Regions from separate parts of the Saccharopolyspora phatthalungensis genome, predicted to be linked through region 2. Evidence: riboswitches for the same ligand, from Rfam matches in the RefSeq annotation. Region 2 holds a riboswitch; each other region holds the start of a gene.
The links. Region 2 has a riboswitch for S-adenosylmethionine ahead of BJ970_RS16080 (aminotransferase class V-fold PLP-dependent enzyme). Riboswitches for the same ligand answer to the same signal wherever they lie in the genome.
Positions count from the first base shown of each region.

Region 1: it holds a riboswitch for S-adenosylmethionine, as region 2 does, so the genes downstream of both, thrC (threonine synthase) here and BJ970_RS16080 (aminotransferase class V-fold PLP-dependent enzyme) in region 2, are expected to answer to the same signal.
Region 3: it holds a riboswitch for S-adenosylmethionine, as region 2 does, so the genes downstream of both, BJ970_RS05625 (methionine ABC transporter ATP-binding protein) here and BJ970_RS16080 (aminotransferase class V-fold PLP-dependent enzyme) in region 2, are expected to answer to the same signal.

Region 1 covers NZ_JACHIW010000001.1:602,853-606,119, forward strand. Annotated here, with positions in the region: gene rpsT (30S ribosomal protein S20) at 206-466, shown strand; gene holA (DNA polymerase III subunit delta) at 586-1,572, opposite strand; SAM riboswitch class I at 1,669-1,798, shown strand; gene thrC (threonine synthase) at 1,811-3,079, shown strand; gene BJ970_RS02660 (DNA internalization-related competence protein ComEC/Rec2) at 3,196-3,267, opposite strand, start outside.
Region 2 covers NZ_JACHIW010000001.1:3,475,167-3,478,433, forward strand. Annotated here, with positions in the region: gene ileS (isoleucine--tRNA ligase) at 1-989, shown strand, start outside; SAM riboswitch class IV at 1,303-1,418, shown strand; gene BJ970_RS16080 (aminotransferase class V-fold PLP-dependent enzyme) at 1,457-2,794, shown strand; gene lspA (signal peptidase II) at 2,841-3,267, shown strand, end outside.
Region 3 covers NZ_JACHIW010000001.1:1,272,020-1,275,286, reverse strand. Annotated here, with positions in the region: gene BJ970_RS05635 (resuscitation-promoting factor) at 1-421, shown strand, start outside; gene rsmA (16S rRNA (adenine(1518)-N(6)/adenine(1519)-N(6))-dimethyltransferase RsmA) at 583-1,452, shown strand; SAM riboswitch class I at 1,627-1,716, shown strand; gene BJ970_RS05625 (methionine ABC transporter ATP-binding protein) at 1,976-2,995, shown strand; gene BJ970_RS05620 (ABC transporter permease subunit) at 2,992-3,267, shown strand, end outside.

The sequences.
Region 1 (3,267 bases), 2.9 Mb from region 2:
CACCGGTTCCGAGCTGATGTGATCGCTCTCGCGGCTGGTGTGACCATTCACGCCCTGCGCCGCCCGGTCGCCATCCACGCAGGTGGCCGCTGTTAGCATGGACGACCGTGCCGTGCGGCATTCCGCCGTGGAGGAAACCTGCCTGAGCGCAGCGCCGACGACAGCGCGGCACGATCGATTCAACAGACGAGAAAGAGGCGCCACCGTGGCCAACATCAAGTCCCAGATGAAGCGGATCAAGACCAACGAGCAGAACCGGCAGCGCAACAAGGCCGTGAAGTCCTCGGTCAAGAGCGCCATCCGCAAGTTCCGCGAGGCCGCTGACGCCGGCGAGAAGGACAAAGCCCTCGACCTGCAGCGGGCCGCCAGCCGCGCACTGGACAAGGCCGCCAGCAAGGGTGTCATCCACAAGAACCAGGCCGCGAACAAGAAGTCCGCGATGGCGCAGCGCGCCAACCAGCTCTGAGCTGAAGCCGAGCTTCGGCCCCTTCCTCGTTTCCGGGGAAGGGGCCTTTTGCCGTTCACCCGTCCCGGGCGGAGACCGCGATTTCTCTTGAAACCGCTAGCGGCTATGAACCGCGAGGGTCAGGAGCGTTGGTTGCGCAGCTCCACGAGGCGCAGGACGGTGCGTTCCAGGGCGTAGGTGGCGTCGGCGGCCATGCCCTTGACCCCGGCGTTGACCTCGGCGACCGCCTGGAGAGCTTCGGCGAGGCTCGTCGGGTTCCAGCCCCGGGACTGCGCCAGCGCCTTCTTCACCTTCCAAGCGGGCATGCCCAGCTCACCGGCCAGCCGGAACGGATCGTTTCGACCACCGGCGGCGGCCACCCGGCCGATGGTGCGGACCGAGTCCGCGAGGGCGTCGGCGATCAGCACGTGCGGGACGCCGAGCTGCACCGCCCACCGCAGCGCCTCCAAGGCGGCGGCCCGGTCCCCGGTCACCGCCTTCTCCGCGACCGCGAAGCCGGTCACCTCGGCCCGGCCGCGGTGGTAGCGGCGCACCGCCGTCTCGTCGACCTTGCCGCCGGTGTCGGCGACCAGCTGCGCCGCGGCCGACGACAACTCGCGCAGGTCCGAGCCGACCGTTTCGAGCAGCGCGGCCACTCCGGCTGCATCGGTCTTGCCACCGGCCCGGCGCACCTCGTCGCGGACGAAGGCCTCCCGCTCGGCAGGCTTGGTGATCTTGTTGCACTCGGTGACCCGCGCGCCGAGTTTGCGTAGCGCATTGGGCAGTTCCTTGGCGTGCTTGGACCGGCCGCCGCCGCTGTGCACGATGACGAGCGTGACCCCGTCCGCCGGTTGCCGGGCGTGCGTAAGCAAGGCTTCGGCGATCTCCTTGCCGACATCCTGCGCGGACTCCACGGCGAGCACCCGACCCTCCGCGAACAGCGACGGGCTGAGCAGTTCGGCCAGCTCAGGCGGGGTGAGTTCGCTCACCTTCACCCGGCGCAGTTCGGCTTCCGGATCAGCGGCGCGGGCCGCCCCGACCGCGGCCCACAGCGCGCGTTCCACCAGCAGTTCTTCATCGCCGAGAACCAGATGCAGCGGATCGGGAACCACGGCCGGTGCGCTCATGCATGCATCGTCGCACGCCCCCGTGACGGTCCCGCCATCTGGATCGCGCTGGCCAGAACCTGGCACGGTCCACTAGCGTTGCCGACACAACTGCATAGCTCATCCAGAGGGGCAGAGGGAACGGCCCGACGAAGCCCCGGCAACCGTTCGTCAGCGAATCGTGCGCGACGCGAGGTCTCTGACGAAAGCGGTGCCAATTCCGACCCGTCCGCGGGACAGATGAGGAGAGGACCTCGCGATGACTGCTGCTGCCCACGCCCAGACCCCCGCGAACAAGGCGTTCGACCTGGGAAATGCCGTCGAACTAGTGTCCAAGGAAGAGGGGCACCGGCAGCCGCTGGCCCCCGAGTTCGTCTCGCTGGAAGACTTCTCCCCGCTTGAGGTCGCCTACGACTTCGGCCGCATCCGTCGCGAGGACATCGAATCCGGGCCGCGCTCCATCTGGCGCTACAAGCAGCTGCTCCCGGTTCCCTCCAACGTCGAAGAACACCCGAACACCGAGCCGGGCTGTACCCGGCTGATCCGGGCCGACAAGCTCGCGAAGGCGTTGGGCGTCAAGCGAATCTGGGTCAAGGACGACACCGGCAACCCCACCCACTCGTTCAAGGACCGCGTCGTCGCGGTGGCGCTGGCCGCCGCCCGCGAGTTCGGATTCAGGGTGTTGGCCTGCCCGTCGACCGGCAACCTCGCCAACGCAGTGGCCGCCGCGGCGGCCCGCGCCGGCTGGGACTCGGTGGTGCTGGTGCCCAAAACCTTGGAACGGGCCAAGATCCTGATGAGCGCGGTCTACGACGGATCGCTGCTGGCCGTCGACGGCAACTACGACGACGTGAACCGGCTGGCCACCGAGCTCGCCTCGGAGCACGAGGACTGGGCGTTCGTCAACGTCAACGTGCGCCCCTACTACTCCGAAGGCTCCAAGACGCTGGCCTTCGAGGTCGCCGAGCAGCTCGGTTGGCGCAAACCCGAGCAGATCGTGGTGCCCATCGCCTCCGGCGCGCAGCTGACCAAGGTCTACAAGGGATTCAACGAGTTGGGCCAGGTCGGTCTGGTGGAGCCGAGCCCGGTGCGGATCTTCGGCGCGCAGGCCACCGGCTGCTCCCCGGTGTCGACGGCGTACAAGAACGGCCACGACGTGGTCCAGCCGGTGCGGCCGGACACCATCGCCCGCTCGCTGGCCATCGGCGCCCCGGCCGACGGCCCGTACGTGCTGGACATCGTGCGCAAGACCGGCGGTGCGATCGAGGACGTCAGCGACGACGAGGTCCGCGAGGGCATCCGACTGCTGGCCCGCACCGAGGGCATCTTCGCCGAGACCGCCGGCGGGGTCACCGTGGCCACGGCGAAGAAGCTCATCGAGACCGGGAAGATCGACCCGGACGCCGAAACAGTGCTGCTGATCACCGGTGACGGACTGAAGACCCTGGACGCGGTGCAGGACCAGATCGGCCCAAAGGCCACCGTCGCCCCGACCACCGAAGCGGTCAACCAAGCCCTGGGTCTCTGAGCCCGGTTACAGGGGCCCCAGCCATCCTGATCGAAGACGAGCGGCGCCACGCCACGACGATGGCGCCGCTCGTTTCGTCACGAACGACGATCTCGATCCCGCCACCGGTCTTTGCCTCAGCGCCTACCGCTCGGCCGCAGCGGGTCACCTCGGGAGACGAAGCGGGGGCCATGCGGCCCCGGCAGGAT
Region 2 (3,267 bases):
AGTCCGCAATGGACTACTTCGACCTGGCCGGGGCCTGTGGATGCGTGCGCGAGTTCCTTGAGGTGCTGACGAACTGGTACGTGCGCCGGTCCCGCGACCGGTTCTGGGCCGGTGACCGGGATGCCATCAACACGCTGCACACCGTGCTGGAAGTGACCTGCCGGGTGGTGGCACCGCTGCTGCCGCTGACCGCCGAGGCGGTCTGGCGCGGGCTGACCGGCGGCCGCTCGGTGCACTTGGCGGACTGGCCGCTGGTCGACGAGTTGCCCGCGGACGCGGCTCTGGTGACCGCGATGGACGAGGTGCGCCAGGTGTGCTCGGCCGCGTCGGCGCTGCGCAAGGCCAACAAGCTGCGGGTGCGGTTGCCGCTGGCCAAGCTCGTGGTCGCCACCCCGGATGCGGAGGCGTTGCGCCCGTTCGCGGACCTGATCCGCGACGAGGTCAACGTCAAGGAACTGGAGCTGAGCACCGATGTCGCCGCGCACGGCCACTTCGAGATCGCGGTGAACGCGCGGGCCGCGGGCCCGCGCCTGGGCCGCGACGTGCAGAAGGTGATCAAGGCGGTGAAGTCCGGCGAGTGGCAGCGCACCGGCGGCACCGTGGTCGCGGCGGGCATCGAGCTCCAGGACGGCGAGTTCACCGAGCGCTTGGTCTCGACCGACCCCGGGGCTGCCTCGGCCCTGCCCGGTGGCATGGGCCTGGTCGTGCTGGACACCGACGTGACCCCGGAGCTGGCGGCCGAGGGCCTGGCTCGCGACGTCGTGCGTGTCGTGCAGCAGGCCCGCAAGGAAGCGGGCTTCGAGGTCTCCGACCGGATCACGGTGACGGTGTCGGCGCCGGCCGAGGTTCAGGAAGCGATCGCCGCGCACCGCGACTTCATCGCGGGCGAAACCCTGGCGAACGCGGTCGAGCCCGGCGACGTGGCCGACGGCTTCACCGGCGCCGTCGGCGAAGGCACCGAAATCAAGGTCACTGTCACCAAGGCCTAGCGAGTGCATCATAAAGTGGTTTGCGTGGCGGTGTGGGTGGCGGAACCTCAGACGCCGCCTGGGCTCCGGGATCCCCGACTGATGTATGCCCAATACACGGCGCTGGGGCTGTCCTCGCCAGGCGACGTCTGAGCCGTTTGGGATCCCTTGGGCAGGCGGTGCGAGCTGAGTCCCACACGGCAAGCGGCTTACGCCGCTTATAAACAGGGCCTGAGCGCCCTCTCGTCATTTGTCGGTGTGACCAACGCCGCTCCCACGTTTCGGGAATCTTGTTGCCCGGCGTGGGGGCGGTTTTCTACTGTGTTCAGTCGAAGGTCATGAGCGCCAGCATCAAGCCCCGGCTTGCTGGCCGGCAACCCTCCAACCGCGGTGGGGTGCCCCGGGTGAGGACCTGGCCGGTCGTGCAGGGCGATCCGGCAAGCGCGGACCCCCTGGGCGGGTCCGATGAGGCCCCCGAGGAGGGCGTCGTGTCTTCTGCCGTCATCGAAATCCCCTCGCAGTCCAATGTGGAGTGCCGGATTCCCGCCGTGGTCGGCGGCGCGCTGGAGGTTCCGCTGGTCACCGGCGGGCGCATCGGTTACGCGAATCTCGATCATGCGGCCAGCGCGCCCTGCCTGGAGTCCGTGCAGACGGCGGTCAACGAGTTGCTGCCCTGGTACGCGAGCGTGCATCGCGGCGCCGGGTTCGCCTCCCAGGTGTGCACCCGGGTCTACGAGGAGGCGCGGGGCAAGCTGCTGGACTTCGTCGGTGCTCGCCGCACCGATTCGGTGATCTTCACCCGCAACACCACCGATTCCCTGAACCTGCTGGGCCGGGCGCTGCCGCGCGGCACGTCTGTCGTGGTCTTCGACACCGAACACCACGCGGCGCTGCTGCCCTGGACCGGCCCGCGGGTGCGCCGCCTCCCCGCGCCGGAGACACCGGCGGGCGCGGTCGCCGCACTGGACGCCGCGCTGGCCGACTGCCCGGAAGGGCCACGGCTCGCGGTGATCACGGGCGCCTCCAACGTCACTGGGGAACTGTGGCCGGTGGCCGACCTGGCGCGGGTGGCGCGCCGCCGCGGGGCTCGCACCGTGCTCGACGCCGCGCAGCTCGCGCCGCACCGGCCGGTGCGGATCACCGAGCTTGACGTGGACTACGTGGCGATCTCGGGGCACAAGCTGTACGCGCCCTTCGGGGCCGGCGCGCTGGTCGGCCGTGCGGACTGGCTCAACGCCGCCGAGCCGTACCTGGCGGGCGGTGGCGCGACCCGGTTGGTGCAGGAAGCGTCGGTCAGCTGGACCACCGGGCCGGAGCGGCACGAGGCCGGTTCGCCGAACACCGTCGGCGTGCACGCGCTGGCCAGGGCCTGCGAGACGCTCGCGGCGAACTGGACGCATGTCGTCGAGCATGAGGAGTCGCTGCTGCATCGGCTGCGGGCCGGTCTGCGCGACGTGCCAGGGCTGCGCGAGCTTTGCTTGTTCGACGCCGATCACGACCGGGTCGGCGTGGTGAGCTTCACCGTTGACGGTCGGGACCCCGGCCTGCTGGCCGCTGCGCTTTCCGCGGAGCACGGCATCGGCGTTCGCGACGGGTTGTTCTGCGCGCACGTGGCCACGCGACGGTTGCTCTCGCGTGCGGGATCGGACTCCGATCGGGCGGTGCGGGTCAGCGTCGGGCTGGGCACGACCAACGAGCAAGTCGACCGGTTCGTCAACGCCCTGCGGTGGCTGGTGACCCAGGGCCCGAGCTGGAATTACGAGCAGGTCGACGGCCGCTGGACCCCGGTCGGCGACCCGCGGCCCGCCCCGGACTTCCTGTCCTGACCCCGAGCGGGTACTGGTGCGATGCTTTGGTTCCGGTTCAGGGACAATGACTCTCGTGAGCACCGAGCAGTCCCCCCAAGAACAGTCCTCAGCGGAGCAGGCGGACGCTGGGTCGACCGCCGCGGAACGAGCCCCTGAGACGCAGCCCGAGGCGGCCGACGAGTCGCCGCGGGATGGGTCCCGGAAGCTGCTCGCCCTGCTGGGTGGGGTGGCCGTCGTCGCCCTAGGCATCGACATCGTCACCAAGATCGCCGTGGTGGCCAACCTGGAGGGCCACGCGCCGGTCAGGCTGCTCGGGGGCGTGCTCTATCTCGACGTGCTGCGCAACCCGGGCGCCGCGTTCTCCCTGGCCACCGGCATGACCTGGCTGCTGGCGCTGCTCGCGATCGCGGTGGTCGGGGTGATCATCTGGCTGGCGCCGAAGCTGCGTTCGCCGGGCTGGGCGGTCGGCCTCGGCCTGGTGCTCGGCGGGG
Region 3 (3,267 bases), 2.2 Mb from region 2:
GTTCAAGGGCGATGAGCGGGTCGATTTCCCGGGCGTGCCCGGCGAGAAGATCGTGTTCACCCGGGTCACCACCCGCAATGGCGAGGAGACCGGCCGGGAATCCGTCGGCGAGCGGATCACCAAGCAAGCCCAGCCCAAGGTCGTTCGGGTCGGCGGCAAACAGCGGCCGACCGACGGGATCTGGGACAAGCTGGCGCAGTGCGAGGCGACCGGTAACTGGGCGATGAACAGCGGCAACGGCTACTACGGCGGCCTGCAGTTCGACAAGTCGACCTGGAATGCCTTCGGCGGCGACCAGTACGCGCCGTACCCGCACCAGGCCAGCCGCGAGCAGCAGATCGCGGTCGCGGAGAAGGTCCGGGCCTCCCGCGGTGGGGGCTACGGCGCCTGGCCGAGCTGCTCGTCCAAGCTCGGCCTCTGACGGGCACCCGACCGCCCGTTCCGCGGCGAACGCCACCCACGGGTGAAGAAGTTCCAGGTGAGGGGCCCGCTTGACCAGGCGACTCGGTCAAGTGTGCCCCTCCTGCTTCGCCTGACCGGGGCGCGGAACTGGCGGGTGCGGGCCGCGGGTAGTTTTTCGGTGTGGACGACCAGCAGGCGACGCTGCTCGGCCCGGCCGATGTGCGTCGGCTGGCCGAGGAACTCGACATCCGGCCGACGAAGAAGCTCGGCCAGAACTTCGTGCATGACCCGAACACGGTGCGCCGGATCGTGGCCGCGGCGTCGGTCACGCCGGATGATGTCGTCCTGGAGGTCGGTCCCGGCCTGGGCTCACTGACGCTCGCCCTCCTTCCCGCCTCCGGCGCAGTGACCGCCGTCGAGATCGATCCGGTGCTTGCGGCGCGGCTGCCGCGCACCGCCGCCGAGTTCGCCCCGGCGTTGGCCGAGCGGCTTACCGTGCTCCGAGCTGACGCCCTGCGGGTCCGCGCCGAGGACTTCCCGGAACCGCCGACCGCGCTGGTCGCGAACCTGCCCTACAACGTTGCCGTTCCGGTGGTGCTGCATCTGCTGGCCGAGTTACCGAGCATGGAACACGGCCTGGTCATGGTGCAATCCGAGGTGGCCGACCGGATGGCCGCCAGGCCGGGCAGCCGGGTCTACGGCGTGCCGAGCGCCAAGGCCGCGTGGTTCGCCGATGTGCGCCGCGCCGGTCCCGTGCCGCGCAAGGTGTTCTGGCCGGTGCCCAATGTGGACTCCGGCCTCGTGTCGTTGCGCCGCACCGAACCGCCGTCGACCGCGCCGCGCCAGGAGGTCTTCCGCGTGGTGGATGCGGCGTTCGCCCAGCGGCGCAAGACATTGCGCGCGGCGCTGTCGGGCTGGGCCGGGTCCGCTGCGCACGCGGAGAGCGTTCTGCGGGCGGCCGGGGTGGATCCGGCGGCGCGCGGCGAACAGTTGGAGATCGGCGATTTCGCGCGCATCGCCGAAGCCGCGGCTACCGAGCGCGGTCGCTGAACCACCCGCCTGGCGGCTTGTCAACCGGAATCGCATTACTACGCGGAGTCACGACAACACCTGGTATGTCGAGAAAATTCCCGCTCGTCCAGCTGTGTGATTTGGCAAACGATTTCGGAAAGTGACGACTATCAACTTGCGCTCGAATCCGCCAGTGGGGTCTACTATTCGAGAAATCCATCCCGAGCGGCCGAGAGACCTGGCTCCGCGAAGCCGCAGCAACCACCCGATGCGGGCAGGTGCTAACGCCAGGACCGATGGAGTTGTTGTGGAGTCCAACGCGCTGTTAGCCGACCCGCCTGCGGGCGAGGCCCCTGGGGGCCAGAACAGAGCTCAGCTGGCTCGATCCCGGCAAGCCCACATCCGGAGGCTGCTGACGCAGCGTCGCGTCATCGACCACGGGCGGCGCACCACCACCGCCTGTCGTCGCGAGATGTGACCCAGCCTTCCTCCGTTTCCGAAGTTCCTTGGCCTGTCGCCGTTCTGACGTGCGCGGCCGTCGCGAGCCGATGTGGAGCCGATCGTGATCACAGTTGAGAACCTGACCAAGTCCTTCCAGCACAACAACGGAACCGTCCGCGCCCTCGACGGCGTGTCGATGGACGTCCCGGCCGGTGCGGTGTGCGGCGTGGTCGGCCCGAGCGGGGCCGGCAAGTCCACCCTGGCTCGCTGCATCGCTCTGTTGGAGAAGCCAGACGGCGGCGCTATCCGCGTCGACGACACCGACCTGGTTTCCCTTGACGGCAAGGCCCTCCGCGCTGCTCGTCGGCAGATTGGCGTTGTGCCGCAAGGTGATTCGCTGCTGCGGCAGCGCACGGCCGCGGGTAACGTGGCGCTGCCGCTGGAAGCGGCCGGGCTCACCGGCCCGCAGCGGCGCAGCCGCGTCGGCGAACTGCTGGATCTGGTGGGCCTGACCGACAAGGCCGCTGTCTACCCCGACCAGCTCTCCGGCGGGCAGCGCCAGCGCGTCGCCGTGGCGCGTGCGCTGGCCGCCAAGCCGTCGGTGCTGCTGGCCGACGAGCCGACCTCGGCGCTCGACCCGGGCACCACCGACTCGGTGCTCACCGTGCTGGACCGCGCCCGCGCCGAACTGGGCGTCACCGTGCTGGTCGTCACCCACGACATGGCGGTCGTGCGCAAGCTCGCCGACGACGTTGCGGTGCTGGAGAACGGCCGGGTGGTCGAGCACGGCAAGGTCCTCGACCTGGTCGCCGAGCCCGGCAGCCGGGTGGGCGCCGCACTGCTGCCCGACACCGACCAGGCCGAGCCGCTCAGGCCGACCAACGGTCGGCATGACGTCGTCGCCGAGGTCGTGCTGGTCGGCTTCGCCGCGGTCGGCGCGCTGCTGCCGGAAGCTTCCAGCCGGTTCGGGGTCGAGTTGGCAATCCTGGGCGGCGGGCTGACCCGGCTGGGGGACACGCCGGTGGCGAAGTTCAGGGTCGGCCTGACCGGCGAGCGCGCCGAGGCGGCCCTGAAGTGGATGATCGAGCGGGACGCGCATGTGCGACGCGCCCCGGTTTGCGTTGACGGAGCTGCCGCGTGAGCGATGTGACCCCCTGGTCGGAGGTCCTTGAAATACTTGGTGAAGCGACGATCGACACGCTCTACATGGTGTTGGTGTCGACCCTGCTGGCAGTCCTCGGCGGCCTGCCCCTGGGCGTGCTGCTGCACTCGGCCTCGCCGGTCGGCCTGAGCCCGAAGCCCGTGCTGTACCGGGTGCTCGGCGTGGTCGTCGACGTGGTGCGTTCGGTGCCGTTCGTCGTGCTGCTGGTGGTGCTGGCGTCCTTCACCCGGCTGTTGATCGGCACGTCGATC